Regions from separate parts of the Bacillus sp. V2I10 genome, predicted to be linked through region 2. Evidence: riboswitches for the same ligand, from Rfam matches in the RefSeq annotation. Region 2 holds a riboswitch; each other region holds the start of a gene.
What was found. A riboswitch is a leader RNA that binds a small molecule or an ion and turns the genes downstream of it on or off. The one in region 2 is predicted to bind cobalamin.

Region 1 (7,964 bases), 2.8 Mb from region 2:
GTAAACGGGGAGTTTTCATCATGAATGAAGTGAAATGCAAGTGCGGACACAGTAATCCGCACGGAACGATTCTTTGTGAATCCTGCGGTCGTCCTGTTGAGGAAAAGGACAGCAATCAAGCTGTTTCTGAAAAACTATTGGATATGAAATATGATGGCAGTGCAAGACGCTCACAGACTTATAAGAAAACGCCGGTCGATAAGATCTGGAACTTCTTTTCATCTGTAAAGGTCGGAATCTGGATTATCGTACTGATCTTAATTGCATCAGCAATCGGCACAATCCTTCCGCAGGTCATGTACATTCCGCCAAATGTAACTCCCGAGGAATTTTACCGCGAGGAGTACGGGGTGATCGGTCAGCTTTATTTCCAAATGGGGTTTCATGAATTATTCAGCTCATGGTGGTACATGGTTTTAATTGGAGCGCTTGCCGCTTCATTGGTCATTGCAAGCTTAGACCGCTTTGTACCGCTCTATCGTGCGCTGAAAAAACAAGGTGTCACACGCCATGAAAGCTTTATGCGAAGACAGCGATTATTCAGCGAAACACCTTCAGTCAACAAGGCGGAGGAACTGCTTGAAATTATTAAAGACAGACTGAAGAGAAAACGCTATCATGTTCGAGAAGAAAACGGAAATCTCCTTGCAGAGAAAAATCGTTTTTCAAGATGGGGACCGTATGTCAATCATATCGGTCTGATCATCTTTTTGTTTGGAGCTATGCTGAGGTTTGTACCGGGAATGTATGTGGATGATGTCATTTGGATCCGCGAAGGGGAAACGAATGTCATTCCGGGTACTGAAGGCAAGTATTTTCTCCGCAGTGACAAGTTTGTGATGGAAACATACAAAAAAGACAGCGAAGATGAAGTGTTTCAGGATGCTCTTACTAGAGTTGGGGACGGCAACGTCGTAAAAAATTACCAGACGAACGTTACTTTGTACGAGAGACAAGGTGAAGCGGTCATCGGGGAAGAGCCAGAGCTAAAAAAAGTAAAAGATGAGCAAATCAAAGTAAATCAGCCGCTTAAGCATGATTCATACGCTTTGTATCAAGTGGATTATAAATTAAATGAATTGAATAAAATGACATTTAGTTTAGTAGACAAAGAGACGGAGGAAAACTTTGGACAGCTGACAATTGATCTGCTGGATCCTCAAAAAGAATTTGATTTGGGTAATGGCTATAAAGTAGAAGTAGCAAGCTACCTTCCTGATTTTTATTTTAACAGTGAGGGAGAGCCTGCTACGAAAACGAGAATACCGGATAATCCTGCTTTTGTATTTAAAATGATTTCTCCTGATAAACCTAAGGGCGAAACAAGCTTCGTTGCCATTCAGCAGACAATCGAACCAAATGAAGACAACCAGCTGAAAATGAAGTTTGAAGGCGTGGAAACAAAGAATCTCTCAGCTCTTACTGTTCGCAAAGACAATACTCTTTGGTTTCTTGGACTTGGCGGAGCCATTTTCATGATAGGTGTCACCCAAGGTATGTATTGGAATCATCGACGCATCTGGATAAGACGAAGCGGAGAAGGAATTCTTCTTGCCGGGCATACAAATAAGAATTGGTACGGCATTAGAAATGAGATTGATTCAGTGCTGGAAGGCACATTGATTGAAAAGCCGAAGGATCAGTCAGACGAGAAATAAGACAAGTCATAGAGGAGGAAAAGGAGTGGCGGCTTTAAGCAGTAATTTGCTATTTGCAGCATTCATTTTATATCTGGCTGCGACATTTCTTTTTGGCGGAGCCATCCGTGATAAGAGAAAAGAATACAAAAAGCCAAGTAAATGGGCGACTGCAGGTATTGCAATCACGATTCTTGCTTTTGCAGCACAAGTTGGCTATTTCATTACGAGATGGATCGCATCCGGTCATGCACCGGTCAGCAATCTTTTTGAATTTACAACATTCTTTGGCATGATGCTTGTTCTTGCATTTATAGTACTCTACTTTATTTATAAAGTGTCTATTTTAGGGCTTTTTACTCTGCCGGTCGCATTGCTGCTTATCGCTTATGCAAGCATGTTTCCGTCAGATATCTCACCGCTTATCCCAGCGCTTCAAAGCAGCTGGCTGCACATTCACGTGACAACAGCGGCTCTTGGACAGGCGATTCTTTCCATCAGCTTTATAGCAGGTGTGATTTATTTGATCCGGACAGTGGATCAAACGAAAAATTCCAAGAAAACATTCTGGCTTGAAGTTGTCATGTATACACTTGTAGCTACGATTGCATTCATTGCAATAACAAGCACCTTCAGAATGATGGATTATGAAGCCGTTTATAAATGGACAGATAAAAATGAGCAAAATGCAGAAATGATCTATAATATGCCTGCTCTGGTAGGCCCTCATAAAGGCGAACTTTTAACAGAAGGCAAAATGGAAGCTCTTGTTGAAGTTCCCGCTCTTATTTCTGCGAGAAAGCTGAATACTGTCATTTGGTCAATTGGCACCGGATTATTATTATACGGAGCGATCCGGTTAATCTTGAGAAAGCGAATCTCAGCTTTCCTTCAGCCTCTCACCAAAAACGTAAATCTGGATTTAGTAGATGAAATCGGATATCGATCCGTTACAATTGGATTTCCGGTATTCACTCTGGGAGCGCTCATTTTTGCGATGATCTGGGCTCAAATCGCCTGGACACGCTTTTGGGGCTGGGACCCTAAAGAAGTATGGGCATTAATTACCTGGCTTTTCTATGCAGCCTACCTGCATTTGCGTCTTTCAAAAGGATGGCAGGGAGAAAAATCAGCATGGCTTGCCGTTATTGGCTTTGCCATCATCATGTTTAATCTGATTTTTGTCAATCTGGTGATTGCCGGTCTGCATTCTTATGCCTAGTTAATAAGAGTTTTTCTTTAAGAGAAAAGAAAGTATAAAGTTTTTGCAGTGGTGTACAGTTCCATCGCCCGCCACATCGGCCAGAACTATTCCAGAGGAAAAGTCAAACTTGGACTTTTCTGCCGGATTCTTATCTGTCTGCCGGAGCTAAACGGGCACTTGCACTTTTCTTATCAAGAGAGCCTTCACTCATATAAAGTGAAGGTTTTTTGGTAAGATAATGGTATATGAGTACTTGAAGGAGGAGAAGCAAGATGGAAAACAACATGAACTATAAAATCTTGGTCGTTGACGATGAAGACAGAATCAGAAGACTTTTGAAAATGTATTTAGAGAGAGAAAACTATCAAATTGAAGAAGCTGACAACGGCAGTGATGCTCTTGAAATGGCACTGTCTACAGAATATGACTTAATCCTGCTTGATTTAATGATGCCCGGACTCGATGGGATTGAAGTTTGCAGACAACTGCGCCTGAAAAAAGCCACTCCTATCATTATGCTTACGGCAAAAGGTGAAGAGGTAAACAGGGTTCAGGGCTTTGAAGTCGGAACAGATGATTACATCGTAAAGCCTTTCAGTCCAAGAGAAGTCGTTCTGCGAGTGAAAGCACTTCTTAGACGCTCATCGACAACATCATTCCTGAAAACAGAAACGAAAGCTAAGAATGTTATCGTGTTCCCGCATCTCTCTATTGATCACGATGCACACCGGGTGCTTGCAGACGGCAAAGAGGTCAGTTTAACTCCAAAAGAATATGAGCTGCTTTATTTCCTCGCGAAAACGCCTGACAAAGTATACGACCGCGAGAAATTATTAAAAGAAGTATGGCAATACGAGTTCTTTGGTGATCTGCGTACAGTAGATACACATGTAAAACGCCTGAGAGAAAAACTGAGCAAGGTATCACCTGATGCAGCTGCCATGATCGTGACTGTTTGGGGAGTTGGATACAAATTTGAGGTAGGCAGTGAATGATGTTTTGGAAAAGCGTAGTCGGTAAACTGTGGTTTACCATTTTATTGCTCGTTTCATTTGTCTTATTAATTCTGACTGTGCTTCTTCTAGAATTCATTGAAAATTATCATGTGGACGAGGCCAAACGGGAGCTTACACAATTAGCCAACAAAATCTCGGTTATACTTGAAAATCATGAAGATCAGGAACTGGCGAGGTCAATCTCATGGGAACTGGCCGATGAACTTACAAGCATCATCATCGTCGAAGATCAGAACAAATACTGGTTTTCACCAAAGAAATTTGACAGTACCCCTGTTTTTGAAATGGAGGATATTCGGAATGACAGCGAGCTGTCTAAAGTATTTGCAAATCAAAAAAATGTCAGCAAGCTCACCGAACTCTCAAAAGAGCAGCAGATCAGTTCGGATAATAACGAGGAAGTGCTGGTCGTCGGCGTACCCTATGAGCTGAAAAATGGGGAAAACGGGGCAGTGTTTATGTCGCAGTCGCTGCTTGCTGTTCACGAAACAACAAAGCATACGACTAAATATATTCTGCTTGCGGCAGGTATTGCCATTGTATTAACAACGATATTCGCATTCTTTCTATCAACAAGAATCACTTATCCGCTAAGAAAAATGCGGGAAGTAACGCAGGAGCTTACACGCGGAAAGTTTGATACGAAGGTGCCGATTTTAAGTCATGACGAAATTGGCGAGCTTGCCGTCGCGTTTAATCAAATGGGCAGGCAGCTGAAATTCAATATCAATGCACTTAACCAGGAAAAAGAACATTTAACCAGTATTTTAAGCAGTATGGCAGACGGAGTCATTACGCTGAATATTGACGGGACGATTCTCGTGACTAATCCCCCTGCTGAACGGTTTCTTCAGTCCTGGTACTACGAACAAAAAATGCAAATCAATGAGGGAGAGGAAATCCCTCCAGAAGCAAAAGAATTATTTCAAAGAGTTGTCAACACAGAGAGAGAACACATAGTCGAGGTCAATCTTCAGGGCAGGAGCTGGGTGATGGTCATGAGCCCTCTCTATAACCAGTCATATGTTCGGGGTGCAGTTGCTGTTCTCAGAGATATGACAGAAGAGAGAAGGCTAGATAAGCTGCGGAAGGATTTTATTGCCAATGTCAGTCATGAGCTGAGAACGCCGATTGCCATGCTGCAGGGATACAGTGAAGCGATAGTCGATGACATTGCAAGCTCTGAGGAAGAGAAAAAGGAGATTGCACAGGTAATCTACGATGAATCACTGCGCATGGGAAGACTTGTTAATGATTTACTGGATCTGGCAAGAATGGAAGCCGGTCACATTTCTCTGAATTTAGAACGAATCTCGATTTATGAATTTATTGAAAAAATCAACCGAAAATTCCAGGGACTTGCAAGGGACAAAAAAATCACGTTAACCTCTTCATTTTTAATAGAAGACCCTGAGTTTGTTCTGGATCCCGATAAGATTGAGCAGGTTTTGACGAATCTTATTGATAATGCGATCAGACATACGCTTGAAGGGGGATCTGTTGAAATTCATGTTCAAACCGTTGCTGGCGGCATGAAAATAGACGTAAAAGATACAGGTACAGGTATTATAGAAGAGGATCTGCCTTTTGTCTTTGAACGGTTTTATAAAGCGGACAAAGCAAGAACTAGAGGCCGTTCGGGCACCGGCCTTGGCCTGGCGATTGCAAAAAACATCGTAGATGCCCATTCCGGCACGATCAATGTGCACAGCAAGGTAAATGAAGGTACAGCCTTCAGCTTCTATTTGCCTCGAAAAAGCAGTCTTTCTGATAGAACGTGACGAAAATTCTTGTTTCATAAGGAACACCTAATGAAATTTCTGTTGAAGACCTGAGTCATTTTATGTAAAATAAGACTGAATTAATAAAATTGTATATTTTGAGATATAGGTGCTTTACGCTTAATAGGGAATCAGGTGCAATGCCTGAACTGTCCCCGCAACTGTATTTGCCAACGAAACTTTGGGTTAAACCACTGTATAATTAGATGGCTCTATTGCTGTTTATTATATGGGAAGGTTCAAGTGGAGAATGAAGCAAAAGTCAGTAGACCTGCCGGAATCTCTTACATTGTTTGTATTCTTCGGGGGTTGAGCATAGAAACGGCAGGATTTATGTTTCTTTGCATACAATCTGTATCTTATTATGCCGTTTATTAAGCCCATCTGCAGATGGGCTTTTTTGTTTTGTGGTTTCATGATTCACCAAATAGATACATACAGAAGAAGGAGAGATTTGTTGTGAATAAATTTTTAAGCTTACTATCCGTTTTCTTTTTAGCGCTGCTTGCAGCATGCGGAAATACAGCAGAGGAGCCGAAGAAGGAAGCTCCGGGATCAGAGCAGGCTGCTGAAAATGGAGAAAAAACAGAAGAGACAAAAGCTGTTGTAACACTGACTAAAAACGAAAAGGCAGAGAAAGTTGATTCAAAAGAAGTATCTTTTGAAGAAGGGCAGACTCTGATGGATGCAATGAAAGCGAATTTTGAAGTGGAAGAAGCTGGAGGGTTCATCAGCGGAATTGATGGAATGATGGCAAGCGATAAGGATAAAACCTACTGGCACTTAATCGTAAATGGCGAAGATGCGATGACTGGTGCTAATGAAATCGAGCTGAAAGATGGAGATAAAGTAGAGTTCGATTTAAGAAAATATGAGTAATCCTGGATCACGTTATGACAACTAGAAGAATCAGTCTGCTTTCCCTGCTGATTGCTTTATCAGTTGTAGGGCGAATGGCCTTTCAATTTGTTCCGAACGTCCAGCCAATGACAGCGATTATTCTGATTACTTCTATCTTAATTGGTCCTGTAAATGGCATGATTGTAGCCGTATTAGGCTGCTTCTTGAGCAATTTGCTGCTCGGAATGGGGACATGGACAATCTGGCAAATGCTCGCATGGGGTACACTCGCGTTATTATCAGGTCTATTAGGCAAATATGTGAAATCAAATCGTCTGATCATCTTTACACCCATTTCTGTATTGTCGGGTTATCTATTCGGGTTTGTTGTATCACTGAATATGTTTGTTTTAACTGACCATGGCTTAGCTTATTACCTTGCAGGTTTGCCTTTTGATACCGCACATGCAATCGGAAATGGAATTTTCTTTCTTCTGCTTTATCCTGTTATGCGAAAAACGTTTGAGTATTACTTGAATAAGAAGGATTATGGCATAACAATGCAATAAGAAAAATGGTAAAATAAAAGAGCGATAAGATTCGCTCTTTTTATTTTAAACCCTAAAGGAGCTGCTTAAAATTGAATCTGTATACGAGAACTGGCGACAAAGGGAAAACAAGTATAATTGGCGGCCGTGTCGACAAAGATGACTTAAGAGTCGAGGCATACGGCACAATTGATGAAGTAAATTCATTTGTCGGTCTTGCCATGACGTGGCTTCATGAAGAAAAACTGGTTGACTTGTATCATGAATTTGAAAAGATCCAGCATGAGCTGTTTGATTGCGGCAGCGATCTTGCGGTTATACATGGCAAACAGAAGCATCCCTATAAAACAACAGCTGAAATGATTGCATTTTTAGAAGAAAGAATCGATCATTATTCTGCTGAAGCTCCTCCGCTGCAGCGCTTTATCCTTCCCGGAGGCACACAGGCAGCATCGGCGATACATATAGCAAGAACAGTAGCCAGAAGAGCTGAACGCTGCATCGTTTCCCTGCAGAAGCAGACGGAGATTAATGAACACGTGCTAACATATATGAATAGATTGTCAGATTACTTCTTTGCTGCTGCAAGAGTTGCGAATGCGAGGCTTGGCTCTAAAGATGTAGAATACGAAAGAAGCGCAATCGTATTTACGAAGCCTAAACAGTCATAAAATAGCTGGAAGGAAGGGAGCACCTTCCTTTTTATACGTTCAGGAATTTATAAAAGTAAAAAGGCTGTGGATTATATAATAAAGATATCTGCGTTCGGCTCCGGCGCCTAGAGCGCGTGTCAGAACGAATCTGCCAAAAAAAGTCAAAACCCGACTTTTCTGGCGGATTCTTATCTGTCATGCCTGAGCTAAACGGGCGCTTGCGCTTTTCTTAATGGAATTAGTGAATAATATGTAACTTTTTATAAAAGAAAATCGACTAATGGT
Region 2 (7,964 bases):
CCAAGCTGATTGCACCTGACATTTGCATAAAATTTTATATAATCCTCAACGTCCTTCATATGAATTCCGTCTATTTTATTGCCTATGATAAAGCGTCCCCACTCAATTTCAAGAGCAGCAGCTTCCATAAAGGTTTCTTTGACAAAAGCTGCGAGTTCCTCTGTATGATATTCCGGGTACTCTCGCAGCACTTCTTTGAAGATTTTCACAAACAAATCTACGTGTATTTGTTCATCACGGTTAATGTAGTTAATCATCGTGCTTGTAGCGACCATTTTTTGATTGCGGGCAAGGTTGTAGAAATAAGCAAAACCTGAGTAAAAAAACAGACCTTCAAGAATGACATCATACACAATGGATTTAAGAAGATTGCTGACATTGGGATCCTCGGCAAAGTCCTGATACCCATTCGTGACAAACTCGTTCCGCTTTCTTAAAATAGGTTCGCTTCTCCAATATTCAAATACTTCATCCTGCACGTGCTTCGGAACAATGCTTGACAGAACATAAGAGTATGAATGATTATGGATGACTTCCTGCTGTGCGAGCATAATCATCAATGCGTTAATGCTTGAATCTGTTATATATTCTGAGACCTTTCCTGCATAATCGGTCTGGATGCTGTCAAGCAGTGCCAGCAGACCGATGATTTTCAGAAAAGCATCCTGCTCTTCTTGTGATAATTGGGGGAACTGCTTAATATCGCCGGACATATTAATTTCAAATGGTGTCCAGAAGTTTGCCAGCATTTTTTTATATTTTGCGTAAGCCCAGGGATAGGAAACGTCGTCCCAATTCAATACATTGGAGCTGCTGCCGTTAATAATGGCTGTGGACTTGTTTGGTGCCCCGGCATCCATAATTGACCTTGCTTTCAATGAATGTGTCATGATTTTTCTCTCCTTTTAGCTAGCGCAAGACTCACAGTCTTCTATGGCACTTGAAGTAGACCGGACATAATAGGTGGTCTTTAAACCTGCCTTCCAGGCTGATAGGTGCAAGTTCAGCAATTCTTTTGCTTTTATCGTGTTCTGTACATAAAAATTAAACGAAACCGATTGATCAATATGCTTTTGTCTTGCGGCATTTTGCCTGATGCTCCACATTTGATCAATAAAATAGGCTGACTTGTAGTACCATGTGGTTTCGGCATTTAAATCTGGAGCAGTAACAGGTATTTTATAATCCTTTTTCTCTTCAGAGTACATTTTTTGGAAAATTGGATCGATGCTCGCTGTACTGCCTGCAAGAATGGAGGTTGAAGCATTTGGCGCCACCGCCATTAAGTAGCCGTTGCGAAGCCCTTTTTCCATTACCTGCTGTTTTAATTCATCCCATGGCATATTTTCGGATGTGTAATCTCTGCTTTCGAAATACTCTCCGGTATGCCATTTTGATCCCTCAAAAACTGGATAGGCTCCTTTTTCAGCAGCAAGCTTCATACTTGCCTGGATCGTGTAAAAGGCAATCTCTTCATATAATTTGTCAGCATACTGTACGGCTTCTTCGTCTTCCCATTTCAGACGTTTTAAAGCAAGCAGGTGATGCCATCCGAATGTTCCAAGGCCCACTGCGCGGTATTTCTGATTGGTGAGTTTAGCCTGCATCACAGGTATGTCATTGAGATCAATCACGTTATCGAGCATTCTGACCTGGATGGTAATAAGGCGCTCCAGCACTTCATCACCCGCAGCTCTTGCCAGATTAATAGATGACAGATTACAGACAACAAAGTCCCCCGGCGTTTTAACGGTGATGATTTTGCCGTCTTCTGTGAATTGCTCATCCATAGTCGTTGCACTCTGATTCTGAGTGATTTCTGTACATAGATTGCTGCAATAGACCATGCCTTTATGTGAATTCGGATTGCTGCGGTTTACTTCATCACGATAAAACATGAATGGGGTGCCTGATTCAAGCTGGCCTTTCATGATGCCTTTCATAATTTCAATAGCAGGTACGGTTTGTTTAGATAGATCAGGATGATTAACGCATTCCCAATACTTATCGCGGAACGAGCCGAAGCCTTTTCCTTCATCATAGAAATCTTCTAAGGAATACCCCATCACTTTACGGACTTCATGCGGATCAAATAAATGCCAGTCGCCGCGGTTTTCCGCCTGCTCCATGAAAAGATCCGGCAAGCAGACACCTGTAAATAAATCGTGAGTTCTTAAACGTTCATCGCCATTATTCAGCTTTGAATCCAGGAATGAAAAGATATCTTTATGCCACACATCCAAATAGACAGCGATTGCTCCTTTTCTTTGACCGAGCTGATCTACGCTTACTGCCGTATTATTCAGCTGCTTCATCCATGGGATTACACCGGATGAGACCCCTTTAAAGCCTTTGATGTCACTTCCGCGGCTGCGGATTTTTCCTAAATAAACTCCAATGCCTCCGCCTGACTTTGAAAGATTTGCAATATCTGTATTGCTGTCAAAGATTCCTTGCAGACTATCATCTACTGTATCTATAAAACAGCTCGACAGCTGGCCAACAGGCTTGCCGGCATTTGAAAGCGTCGGTGTAGCAACGGTCATGTACAAATTGCTGAGTGCCCAGTAAGCTTCTTTGACAAGCTGCAGACGATGCTCTGTCTTTTCATTGGCCATTAGTGTCATGGCAATGACCAGATAACGTTCCTGAGGCAATTCAAATACTTTTTTATCAAAATCTCTTGCTAAATAGCGGTCAGACAGAGTGCGAAGTCCAATATATGTAAACAGCTTGTCTTTTTCCGGCTGAATGATGGATGAGAGGCTTTCTATTTCTTCATGTGAATAAGCGTTAAGCAAATGCGGACTGTATATGCCCTTATCAGTGAGTGTTTTGATCAGGTTCAGAAACGAATCATATCCATTATGCTGATTGCGGTTGAATGCAGCTTCCTTATAAAGCTTTCTTAGATAAATGCGAGCACAAAAGTAAGTCCATTGAGGCTCAAGCTCACTAATATTGGAGAGGCCTTCGAGAATAAGGAGATTGGAGATTTGGGATGTTGTGTATTCGCTGCGGCCTTCGATGCTTTGGATGATTCTTGTGCTGTAATCATCCAGGTCAAGCTCTTTGAAGTCGTGTCCGATTTCATCTATGAAGTTCTTAATCCGTATTTCTGAAAATGGGGATTTTTCAAGTGTCAGTTCATTAAAAATAATAGTTGCCATTGTGGTTGCCATTTGACATCCTCCTAAAAAAATAATAAAGAAGCGCAAGCGCCCTTGTCAGCTCCTGGTTCTGAACGGGGAGCTGAATTTTTATGTCTAAAAAAAATCCGCTCATAGGATCATGAGCGGATCAAACGATAGAATAAAAGGGTGCAAGCAGTCCTGTTATTAACCATCGTTTCATCTCCTCAGTCCCCGAAGAATTCGAAACTATCTAGCAATCAAATGGCAGGTCTCCTGACTTGTGATCATTCTGTGCTGAGTCCTTCCCATACTTCAATCTCGTACAGTGGTAATCTCAGTTCGTCACACTTACAGTTGCGGGGACAGTTCCGGATTTGCACCGGATTCCCTTTTAAGCCAATAAATTGGCACCTTTACTTGCTGTTGTTTTTCAATATGTAGTATTGTAGTTTTAATTAAATATCAATATGTTGTGTTTCTGGCTAATTTCATAATAATGGACAGGAAAAGAAATTTCAACTTAAATCTGCTAAAAATTCAAATAAAATTGTAAAACCATTTTACAGACCAGCGTGTTTCATCATAACATAGGGAGAGGAAGTTTTTCATTCAATCTCATTTATTCGATCCGATTTATTTTTGAAACAGCCTTCAATCTAAACAAAGGAGCTTTTATATGTACATACTTTTAAACGGTGAATTTAAACAGAAAAACGAAGTATCTATTGATTTTGAGGATAGAGGATATCAATTCGGGGATGGTGTGTACGAGGTTATCAGAGTATATAATGGCTCATTTTTTGCGATGAAAGAGCACATGGAGCGATTTGTAAGAAGTGCAAAAGAGATTAAAATTGTGCTGCAGAATACAGCAGAGGAATTAACGGTGATGCTTAATGAGCTGCTTCGGAAAAATCAAGTGCAGAATGGTGCGGTCTATATGCAAATTACACGGGGCGTAACAGGGAGGAAGCACCTTTTTCCCGGGCAAGACGTTAAGCCTCAAATTGTGGCCTATCCAATTCCCTGTTCAAAACCTGCAGCAGAGCAGGAAAAAGGAATTAAATTGCATTTGATGGAGGATGTCCGCTGGCTACGATGTGACATTAAAAGTTTGAATTTGCTTGGGAATGTCCTTGCCAAGCAGGAAGCTTTTGAAAATGGGGCATATGAGGCTCTGCTGCACAGGGGCGAGCATATAACAGAAGGCTCTTCATCCAATTTTTACGGAATAAGGAACGGTGTGATTTATACTCATCCTGCTAATAACTTGATTTTAAATGGCATCACACGAATGAAGGTCGTTGAGCTGTGTGAAAAAAATGGTTTAACGCTAATCGAAGAAATGATCGAAGCAGATGATCTTGTAAATCTTGATGAAGCGTTTATTACATCAACAACCAGTGAAGTCATCCCTGTAACGGAGATTAACTCCCTGAAAGTTGGGGAAGGGGTGCCAGGTCCTGTTACGAGAGAACTTCAGAGGCTGTTTGAAGAAATGATCATTGGATAAGATGCCTGTCCAAAATGGAAAAAACCGCTTGAAGGCTCAAGCGGTTTTATTCATTCATTATACTTATGCAGCTAATTGCTTCTCAGGCTTCTTTCTGCCTGGCAAAAAACCAAATAAAATACTCAATATTGGAGACAAGTATAGGAAGAAAGCGAATGGAAGGTACTCTATGACATCAACTCCAAGTGTTTGCGCGAAAAATGCTCCGCTTACTCCCCATGGAATTAATGGATTGATGAGTGTACCGGCATCTTCCAGAGATCTTGATAAATATTTCTTATCAATGTTCATTTTTTCATAAGCATCTTTGAACGATTGACCGGGAATTAAAATGGAAAGGTACTGCTCGCCTGTCACTAAATTTACCCCTATCGCAGAAGAAACTGTTGCAAGGATAAGCTGACCTTTCTCTTTGATCCGCATAATCAGTCCTTTTAAAAGTGTTTGAATCAGCTGCATCGTATCCATTAATCCTCCTAAAGCAAAGGCGATCATGATTAATGAGATTGACCACATCATGGACTGAAGTCCGCCGCGATTCAGCATTTTCTGAACCGTTTCTTGTTTAATGTCAAACGCTGTGCCATTTTGCAGGACATTCAAAAATTGAGCAAAAGAAGCGCCGTCCTGAAGCAGGATTCCTGTTGCTCCTGCAGTCGCAATCCCTGCAGCAAGAGCGGGGATCACGGGAACTCTTGTGATGGCAAGGGCAATTACGATCAGGGGAGATACTAAAGTCAATAGACTAATTTGGACATGCTGTTGCATGACAGAGATAATCTCCTGAATATTTTCAAGTGTTGCAGCGTTTATCGTTAAAGTCGTCCCTAAGTACCAAAAAAGGAATGCCGTAATTAAAAAGGCTGGGATGGTTGTTTTCGCCATATGCCGAATGTGAGTGAAAATATTGACGGCTGCTACACCTGATGCAAAGTTCGTCGTATCAGACATCGGAGACATCTTATCGCCAAAACATGCCCCGCATATTACAGCTCCTGCTGCCCACTCGACCGGAACTCCAGCTGCAATCGCAACTCCCATGAGAGCAACCCCCACTGTACTCACTGTTGTGAAACTGCTCCCTACTAAAGAAGAAATAATTGTACAGCAAATAAGTGTAAGAATGAGCAGGGAACCTGGATCGATGAGATTCAATGCAGATATCATCACAGTAGGAATGGTGCCGCTAAACATCCAGGCACCGATCAGAATCCCTATTAAGGCAAGGATAATTATTGGCTGAACGCCATTTTGGATTCCTTTTACTAAACCGGCTTCAATCTCTTTCCATGAATATCTATAAATGAAGGCAACTCCGCTTAATAAAACGAGACACAGCATCAGCGGCAAGTGCGGTTCTGTTTTTAAGTAAAATAGACTGATAAAAATGATGACAATCATAGATAGAAAAATCATGACTGCAGTTCCAAATGGAACGATTTTGGAATGATTCATAACTTGTAATTCCTTCCTTTTATACTTGAACGCTTTTATGCTTTTGTGCATAAAAGTATTATATCAATCTATTAACTTATGTCAACTGGAGAAAAATAGTAGGGAAAACTTTCAATGAGAAATCTCATTTACTTACCTAAAATGATATTTTACTTGCCGGAATAGCACATTTACTTGCGAGTACCGAACAAATACTGGCCGATTTGAAAGAAACACTTTCTTTTTTCCATATTCCTACTAAATAAAGAGACACAAAAACGCATAGACAGATTTGAAGATAAAAGGTAAGCATACTTTAATGGATCGAAGATGCAGTGAACCATTATAGTTCAAAACGAATGAATTTATCTTTACGGAGAATCAGAAATACAATAAAAAGAAGAGCAGGCGTCAACTAGCCTGCTCTTCTTTTTTGTATATATACAATGTATGATCATCACCATAGTGGAAATGTATGTTGTGGCCATTACTATTTAACACAGGGATTAGGGTGTTGTGATACTCTTCATCATGAACATCCCTAAAATGAAGCTTCAAAGCTTTATTCGTCATAGAAACTTTACCGCTCAGCAATTCAAGATTCTGAGCATCTTCAATTGACGCACGGAGAAGATTTGGGTTAAGAATAAAGTATTCATGAATGTCATATAAAACAATATTTAAATTACTCATCAGCTGTCCTCCTGAATATAGATAATTTATTTATACCCAAAAGAGAAGGGGGGCATACAGCTCTTCTAATAAGTCAATTGCAGCGATTATTTTTTTTGAGCTCGTATATCAACAACCTTGGTAACGATTCATACACCTTCTAATTTTGTTCTGCGGTTCCTATTCAACTTAATGTTTGCAGATTTTGTAACATCAGATACTGAAAAGATTAATGAAGACAAAAAAACGAATGCATAAGAGCATTCGTTTAAAATAGTTATTTTGCGATCAGCACGGAAATAGCTGAGTTATGGGACACTTTATCGCTTACTCCGCCAAACAGCAATTTTTTGAGGCCGCCTGAATCTCTGCTGCCCATAACGATTAAATCAGCATTTTTTTCTTCTGCATAATTCAGAATCGCATCTGATGGAGAACCTGATAAGATTTCAATCTCTCCAATAGCCTGATTCTCATCCATTTTCATCCTGATTCTTGAAACCATTTCATCTGCATTATCAAAATAATCATGCTGGGTGTGAGTTTGATCGAGCCGATGTGACGGTTCAGGCGCGACCGGGTAGTTTTGCAGATTGTCTGTCAAATAGCCATTGGCAGGTGGACTTGGCATAACGGGCTGAATTCCTCTGGTGTGAATGGCATGTTCTTCTTGGTAAACGTGAACGACAGTCAGCCTGGATTCTAATTGTTTGCTCAAATCTATTCCTGTTCTTAAAGCTGCCTGATTTTCATCCTGTCCATCATAAGCTACCACTATATGTTTAAACGTATTCATTTTATCAAATCCTCTCTAGAGAAAATGTGTTTATAAATAAATACCCTTTTTCTGAAAAAATAATCAATTGTCATATAGAAAAAGATTTTATAAAGAATTTAGGGCCGGACAGACACATTTTTTCCTAAATAGGCGTACACCTTTGATAATTAGGGTAATAAGTAGAAGGATTTATTTTTAAATTATAAAAGAATAGAATTGGGCGCATGATGTCTAGCTCTATTACCCAACTCCCCGGCCAGAACAAATCCGGCAAAAAAATCAAACAAGGACATTTCTGCCGGATTCTTATCTGTCTGCCGGAGCTAAACGGGCACTTGCGCTTTTCTATTTTCAGGGGGTTACTCATGGTCAAGTCACTATTTTCAATTAAGGGTGTTTTTACGAAGCTGATTATTTTCTTGCTGCTGGCAAT
Region 3 (7,964 bases), 2.1 Mb from region 2:
AAATAACTCTTTTTTGGATTTAGGATAATTTTTTTGTGAAAGAAGTTTTGTTTCAGCAAGGTTTTCAAAAATCTCCATCACCCAAGGCTTTTCTAAATGACTTTGTTGGATAGCTTCTGCATTTTGAAATACTTCTTCAGGAGAACCCTGCGCAATAATCTTTCCGTTATTTAAAATAATGACTTCATCAGCCCATTCATAAGCAAGATCAACATTATGGGTAGATAGTAAAATCGTACGGTTTTCATTATTCAAGTTTTTCAGTAACTCCATAATTTTCATAGAATAATAGGGATCAAGCCCTGCAGTTGGCTCATCCAATATCATTAACTCTGGATTCATTGCAATAATTCCTGCAATTGCAACTCTTTTCTTTTGGCCGATACTTAAAAAATGGGGTGGTTTATCTTTCAAAGATTCCGTTTCTGTTAAAATCATCGCCTCGTGAACTGTTTTTTCTAACTCTTCAGGAGACATTTCTAAATTCTTAGGGCCAAATTTGATATCTTCATAAACACTTGATGAAAAAAGCTGAGTCTCAGGATTTTGAAAGACAATTCCTACCTGTTTGCGAATTTGCCGGATCTCATTACGTGTATACGTTAGTTTTTTCCATTTGAATTTAATGTTACCGTCCGTTGGTTTTAAAATACCATTTAGAAGCAAGAACAATGTTGATTTTCCAGCTCCATTATTGCCTATTAAGGCAATCTTCTTCCCATGCTCAATGGATAATGAAATATCTTTTAACGCAATAGTACCATCTGCATATTTATAAGTAACATTTTCAAACGAAAGGATTGGTGATCTCACTGCTGATGCCCCTTTTAAATTTTCATTAAATCTTCTTTGTTAAAATGGCTATTGCAAAAAGTGCTGCCATGGAAAGAATAATTCCTGCGCAATGGAAGCGATTATACTTCAAATTCAATTCCACTTCATACAAACCCTCATCTCCGCCGCGGCTGTCTATTGCTATTTGCAATTCTCTGGCAGAACGTATCGATTTAATAAAAAGACCAACGATAAGTTGTGCGATAGAAGATATCCAAACTCTATAATTCTGATAACCCAGTCTGCTGGATTGTGCAAGATAGATTTCATGCATATTATCCAAAAGTACAAAGATAAAGCGATAAGTCAGTCCCACTAATTCAATAAAAAGTGCCGGAAGGTTTCCTTTTTGTAATACCCAAATCAACTGGTGCAGAGTTGTAGTCAGAATCAGGAAGTACAAACAGCTCACGCATGCTAAGACAGTTGCAGCGAGATGGTAGGCCTGATTTATACTATATGGGCTAACATATAGTTGCCATGATCCCATTTGAATACTCCATATTGCATTTAAGATTTTGCTATTCGCAGGAGCAATTGAAACGAGAATGGCAACTACGCTGGAAAACAGAAAAAAAGAAGGTAACAGAAGAAGCTTTACATAGGAATAAAATGGTATTTTCGCCCCTAAAACAATGCCTGCACTCATCAAAATAAATGTTAGATAAGCAATACATATATTCTTTGTAATGATCGTAAATAGTAAATAAGAAAAAGCAAACCCGACCTTCTCAATTGGATGAACATCTTTTAATGCACTAGTATAAGCATAATCATCGATTTTCAACATAGGATCCCTTGTTTCTGCTCATTATTTAGAGGAATATTTCTTCCTGGCACGACCAAATCCGATTACATAACCAATGACAATCGCCCCAGTCGCAGCCTGTAAAGAAAATAGTAAACTTTCGATTTCACCGCTTGGCGGCTCCCAAATGGAACTGAACCAAGGCTCATAAGCAGGCGCAATTTCCTCAATAACCTCTTCTGCTTGACCGTCAGCCCCGCCAAATTCAGCATCTTTTTGAAGATATAAGGGAATAATCGCCAACACAATAACGAATAAAAACAAAATAAAATTTTTCATTTACCTAACCTCCTTAACAGCAGGAAGTTGATTTAATTCAGGCATATTATATTTTTGAAGTAAATTCATAACAATAACCGTTAATAATCCTTCACTAATTGCTAACGGAATTTGAGTAAAGGCGAAGATGGCGGCAAATTTTGAAAAAGATGCTGCAAATCCGCCCACTTCAGCTGGAAATGCTAGCGCTAATTGGACTGAAGTAACTAAGTATGTACCTAAATCTCCTAGCATAGCTGCCAAAAAAACAGAAACTGCAAACGATATCTTCATTTTTCTGCTGATCTTAAAGATCGCATATGCTAACAACGGACCTGCGACTGCCATGGAAAAAGCATTTGCCCCTAATGTTGTCAAACCGCCGTGCGCTAATAACAATGACTGAAATAATAGAACGATCGTACCCAATACACTCATTGCTGTAGGTCCAAACAATATGGCTCCTAAACCTGCTCCAGTTGGGTGAGAGCAGCTGCCTGTTACCGAGGGAATCTTTAAGGCAGATAATACAAACGCAAAAGCAGCAGACAGGCCAAGCATTGTTTTCAATTCAGGGTTTTCTTTAAGCTTCTTACGTATAGAACGCAAGCCGACAAGTATGAAGGGAAGTGTTGCAGCCCACCAAAAAACCGCCCAGCCAAAAGGCAAAAAACCTTCCATGATATGCATAGCATAAACTTCTTCGTACGAATTCAGCCAAAAATAACTTGATAATCCAAGCAGCATGATAAGTGAAACCCGCCATGATTTTGTTTTCATCCTTAATCTCCCTTAAAATAGTTGTTGCCAAAATAAAAAAGCATTTAAACCCACTAGAAGTTTAAATGCTTACAAGACAATGGTCCGCCCGCATACAGACACATCAATATCCCTTCGCACACACCTCCCTATTTCCCGTAGGTCACATTATGTTCTTTATACAGGCAGGTCTCCTGACTCATCTTCACTGCTTCCTGCGTCTTCCCGCTTTTTAAAAAGCAGTGACATTATGCAGGTCGCTCAGATTTACAGTGGCGGGAACCATGTCGGACTTACACCGAGCTTCCCTTTTAAGCTATACACATTCTTTCACATGCATGGCACCTGTTAAGATTGGTTAATTTGTCTATACCTTACTATAAGGTTTAGCAGTTGTCTATTTATTTTTATATAATTTAGCGTGAACAATATAGGTTTTGTGTCCTTTTTAAATTTAGTATTAAAGTTTCTTTTTCTTCGGGGGAACGGTGAAATGAATAGCAGGGGAAATGGCTTATTTTAATGTGATTTGGCGCTTCCGTTTTATCCGCCAAAATAATTGGACGGATTTTTTTGTTGTCCGATTTGTTAAAAAGTAGTTTGCTAATTTCTGAATTCTTGTTTAATATGAATATCGAAATAGACAAATTTATGAAATAATAATAACATTAAGAATAATAATTAAATAAGTTAAAGATAGGTTCAAAAATCTTACCAAGATTTTGATCAAAAGGGAAGTACGGTGAAAAGCCGTCGCGGTACCCGCCACTGTAATGGGGAGCTATATTGCAAATGTCACTGATAGTATTCGGGAAGACGCAATAAAGCAATGAACCTTAGTCAGGAGACCTGCCTATCTTTTACGCATACCTACGGGCTTATAGGTAGATGTGTAGTAGAAAATGCTATGTTCTTTTGCTATGTATTTTTTGTGCACCTCTATCTATATAGGGGTGCATTTTTATTTTTTTAAAAATAATAGACTGGAAGTGCTAAAATGACAACTTGGAATTTGAGGGAAACGAAACATCATGTATTGATTTGCAATGGCAGCAGCTGTATGAGGAAAGGAGGCGAGGAGGTAACGCAGGCGATTAGGGAGGAAGTCGCAAATATGAATCTTGATGCCGCCATACATACGACAAGAACACGCTGTAACGGAAGATGCAAGGATGCTTGTGTTGTCATTGTGTATCCTGAAGGAACATGGTACAAGGCGATTACTCCGGAACTAGGCAGTAAAATCGTACAGAAACATTTGGCAGGGGAAGAAATTTTAGAAGAAGCCGTTATTTACAAATATAATCAACAAGGTTTTGCTGCTCCTGAAAAAACAGAGTGTGTAATCGGAATATCCAAACCAATAAAATGAGGCGGTTAACTTGTCATCTTTAAGTTTCCTAATTTAGCAGCATGAATTTGATTTGAGATTTGGAATAAAAAGGAGATCAAGTATGCCTTGGGAGATCACACCCTTATGCGGATTAATGGACTGTTTCCACTTATGTTAAATGACGGATTCCTCAAACAACTTTACATACACTGAAACTTACGGTTAGTTTCACACTTATTTTTGATTTTTCGTCAACAAGAGAGTTTATGAATATGGAATTAGAGCAGGATGAAAACTCTAATTCCATTTATTACAGATCTCACTGGTGTTGCAGACGGTTGGAATGCCATTTTTTTCTGCATATAATCTCGGAAACGTTTAGGTTAGGGTTCGTTATTTTAATGTTGGCTGATAGTTTGAAAGGAGGAGTATACATGCGAGGGAAGTTACTTGTAATTGGGTTTGGACCTGGAAGTTTTGAACATATGACAAATAGAGCTCAGGAAGCCATACAAGAGAGCGACTATATCATTGGATATAAAACATATGTTGAGTTAATAGAAAATCTCTTAACCGATCAAGAAATTATTAGTACAGGAATGTCTGAGGAAGTAAGTCGTGCTCAAGCAGCTGTTCGTCTTGCTGAAGAAGGAAACATAGTTGCTGTCATTTCCAGTGGTGATGCAGGTGTTTATGGGATGGCAGGCCTGGTCTATGAGGTATTGATTGAAAAAGGCTGGAAAGAAGAAACAGGTGTAAGTGTTGAGGTTATCCCTGGTATATCAGCCATTAATTCCTGTGCTTCTCTCCTAGGGGCACCAATCATGCATGATGCATGTACGATTAGTTTAAGTGATCATTTAACACCATGGGATCTAATTGAAAAAAGAATTGAAGCGGCAGCACAAGCTGATTTTGTTGTAGCTCTGTATAACCCAAAGAGTGGACGCCGCACAAGACAAATTCAAGAGGCACAAAGGATATTATTACACTATCGATCACCCGATACACCTGTTGGGCTAGTGAAGAGTGCATATCGTGAGAGCGAAAAGATTGTGATAACTGATCTTGCCCATATGCTTGATTACGATATCGGAATGCTGACGACTGTAGTCATTGGGAATTCGTCTACGTTTTTTTACGATAATAAAATGATTACTCCAAGGGGGTATCAAAGGAAGTATACATTAAATACAAATGAACAAAGATTAAAGCCGCATGAACGCTTGAGACATGAAAATGAACCATGGGCACTCCATAAAGGAAAGAATGAAGCTGATCATAGTATTGAAGTAAATACTAAACGTGATATTCATTCCTCCTTACAATTAGCTCTAGAAGCTCTTAGTAAAGTAGAAGATGTACCTAAAAGTATTCAAGAAAACAAGACTGTTAATAATCCAGTAGTATCGATCTTTGAATTAGCTGTAAGTCCAGGAATCGCAAATAAGAAGTTTACACCAGACCAAATGATAACTCTCGCTGAGGTAGTCGGTGATGAGGGGACAATGGAATATACGCCGCACCATCAAATATATTTAAAGATTCCAACTGCGAGTCCTGAGGTCATTACTCAAAAATTAAGAGGTGTAGGTTTCCTATTAGAACCTATTGGTGATGTTTTTCAGCTGAAAGCTTGTGATTTCTGCGAAGGTGAGAAAAAGGATTCGATTCCTCATGCTGAAGAGTTACACCAAAAGCTAAGTGGACTCGAATTGCCTAAAGAGCTGAAGCTTGGCTTCAATGGTTGCGGTATGGCGTGCTTTGGTGCAGTAAACGAAGACATTGGAATTGTTTTTAGAAAAGGAAAGTTTGATTTGTTTTTGGGAGCGAAAACGGTAGGGAGAACAGCTCATGCCGGACAGCCTGTGGCGGAAGGAATTGAGCCAGATAAAATAGTGAAGGTAATTGAAAATATTATATACGAGTATAAAGAGAATGGTCATCCAAATGAAAGATTTTTTAAGTACTTTAAGCGTGTTGGAAATATTCAAGGCTATACCTATAAGGACATGACACCGAAGATAGAAATCGAACCAGCTCCATGTGGAGACTAATTTAAAGGGTAGGGGAGAAATATATGAAAGCTGTTTTACTAGTTGGACACGGAAGCCGGGATTCAGAAGGAAATGAGCAGGTAAGAAAAACAATAGAAGATTTAAAACCGCAACTCGACCGGGAGCTTTTAATCGAAACGTGCTTCTTAGAGTTTGAAACACCTACAATTGAACAAGGCATTCAAACGTGTGTTGAAAAAGGGGCAACAAGTGTTTTTATTATTCCAATGATGTTATTAGCAGCTGGACATTCAAAGATTCATATTCCAGCAGCCATTGATGAAGCAAAAGTAAAGTATCCAGAGGTTCACTTTACATACGGAAGACCTTTCGGAATTCACGAGGAAACGGTAGAAATTTGTAAAGATCGTTTAGAAGAAGTTGACGGTACCATAACAGAACCTGAACAAAACACGGCTGTAATTTTGCTGGGTCGAGGCGGCAGCGATCCAGATGCGAATAGTGATTTATATAAAATTGCTCGCTTATTATGGGAAAAATTAAATTATAGGTTAGTAGAACCTGCATTTATGGGTGTAACGGATCCATTAATTAAAGAAGGGGTAGAGCGCTGCATTAAATTAGGTGCGAAAAAGATCATTATATTACCATTCTTTTTATTCACTGGTATTTTAATTAAACGTCTTGAAAATATGATGGAAGAATTCGGAAACGAACATCGGAGTGTTGAGTTCAAGCTGGCCGGTTATTTCGGGTTTCACTCAAGATTAAAAACAATTATCAAAGACCGAATTGAGGAAACGTTGCAAGGTGACGTGAAAATGAATTGTGATACATGCCTTTACCGTATTGAAGCAATGGAGCATATTGATCATCACCATCATCACGATCATGACCATGATCATCACCATCACCACCACCATCATGAGGCACAAAAACTATGATTCTATTTTTAGCTGGAACGAGTGATGCAAGATCGTTAGCCATCATGATAAAAGAGGCCGGATATAAACTGCTGACGACTGTAGTTACTGAAAATGCCGGAAAGGAAATGAGGAAGGCTGGATTAGATGTGTATGTTGGCCGGCTGACAAGTGAGGATTTTGTGAGAGTTATAAGAGAACAAGGATTTTATGCGGTTGTCGATGCTAGTCACCCATTTGCGGAAGAAGCAAGTAAAAATGCTCTTTTAGCAGCGAAAGAAGCTGATATTCCATACATCCGCTATGAACGTGAATCACAATCATATGAAAATAACGGAATAACAATGGTCGACAGCTATGAGGAAGCTGCAGAAAAAGCAGCTGAAAAAAAGGGAGTTATTATGCTCACTACAGGAAGCAAGACCTTGCAGACATTTACTCAGAAACTTCTAAATCAGCCTGACACTCGTGTGATTGCCCGGATGCTGCCAAGAAAAGATAATATGGAGAAATGTGAGCAGTTAGGCCTGCCGCAAAAGGACATCGTTGCTATACAAGGTCCGTTTACAAAGGAGTTTAATCTTGCGCTTTACAAGCAATATGGAGTTACAACAATGATTACAAAGGAAAGCGGAAAAGCAGGGTCTGTTGATGAAAAATTAGAAGCTGCAATCGAACTTGGCATTGAAACGATCATGATAAAGAGACCAAAGATTAACTATGGAAATGCTTATTCGGATTTTTCGGATATCCTGGCACATATAAATGAAATTCTAAATAACCCAAAAATAAATGGATACATTGGAGGAAATTAAGATGGATTTTCGTACGGAATTTAAGCCTTTAACTGTACAGCCTCAAGAAATTGAGGGATTGAGTTTTAACATGATAGATTCAGAGTTTGGTGAACATGCTTTTACAGAACAGCAGTACAAGATTGTTCAGCGGGTTGTTCATGCTTCTGCTGATTTCGAATTAGGACATAGTATGCTTTTTCATGACGACGCCATCAAAGCAGGGATAAATGCCAT

Region 1: another riboswitch for cobalamin. It lies ahead of QFZ72_RS10550 (DUF4430 domain-containing protein); the one in region 2 lies ahead of QFZ72_RS24405 (ribonucleoside-diphosphate reductase subunit alpha).
Region 3: another riboswitch for cobalamin. It lies ahead of QFZ72_RS13700 ((2Fe-2S) ferredoxin domain-containing protein); the one in region 2 lies ahead of QFZ72_RS24405 (ribonucleoside-diphosphate reductase subunit alpha).

Annotation. Positions count from the first base shown of each region.
Region 1 is NZ_JAUSYV010000001.1:2,073,054-2,081,017, forward strand. Features, by position in the region: gene resA (thiol-disulfide oxidoreductase ResA) at 1-4, shown strand, start outside; gene resB (cytochrome c biogenesis protein ResB) at 21-1,658, shown strand; gene ccsB (c-type cytochrome biogenesis protein CcsB) at 1,684-2,859, shown strand; gene QFZ72_RS10540 (response regulator transcription factor) at 3,114-3,836, shown strand; gene QFZ72_RS10545 (ATP-binding protein) at 3,833-5,638, shown strand; cobalamin riboswitch at 5,729-5,931, shown strand; gene QFZ72_RS10550 (DUF4430 domain-containing protein) at 6,098-6,517, shown strand; gene QFZ72_RS10555 (ECF transporter S component) at 6,532-7,047, shown strand; gene QFZ72_RS10560 (cob(I)yrinic acid a,c-diamide adenosyltransferase) at 7,119-7,697, shown strand.
Region 2 is NZ_JAUSYV010000001.1:4,824,190-4,832,153, reverse strand. Features, by position in the region: gene QFZ72_RS24410 (ribonucleotide-diphosphate reductase subunit beta) at 1-890, opposite strand, end outside; gene QFZ72_RS24405 (ribonucleoside-diphosphate reductase subunit alpha) at 906-3,182, opposite strand; cobalamin riboswitch at 3,381-3,563, opposite strand; gene dat (D-amino-acid transaminase) at 3,811-4,647, shown strand; gene nhaC (Na+/H+ antiporter NhaC) at 4,711-6,102, opposite strand; gene QFZ72_RS24390 (hypothetical protein) at 6,493-6,774, opposite strand; gene QFZ72_RS24385 (universal stress protein) at 7,031-7,549, opposite strand; gene QFZ72_RS24380 (transglycosylase domain-containing protein) at 7,897-7,964, shown strand, end outside.
Region 3 is NZ_JAUSYV010000001.1:2,725,496-2,733,459, forward strand. Features, by position in the region: gene QFZ72_RS13680 (energy-coupling factor ABC transporter ATP-binding protein) at 1-813, opposite strand, end outside; gene cbiQ (cobalt ECF transporter T component CbiQ) at 839-1,621, opposite strand; gene QFZ72_RS13690 (energy-coupling factor ABC transporter substrate-binding protein) at 1,646-1,921, opposite strand; gene QFZ72_RS13695 (energy-coupling factor ABC transporter permease) at 1,922-2,680, opposite strand; cobalamin riboswitch at 2,827-3,021, opposite strand; cobalamin riboswitch at 3,341-3,530, shown strand; gene QFZ72_RS13700 ((2Fe-2S) ferredoxin domain-containing protein) at 3,657-4,031, shown strand; gene cobJ (precorrin-3B C(17)-methyltransferase) at 4,427-6,049, shown strand; gene QFZ72_RS13710 (sirohydrochlorin chelatase) at 6,073-6,954, shown strand; gene cobK (precorrin-6A reductase) at 6,951-7,748, shown strand; gene QFZ72_RS13720 (precorrin-8X methylmutase) at 7,750-7,964, shown strand, end outside.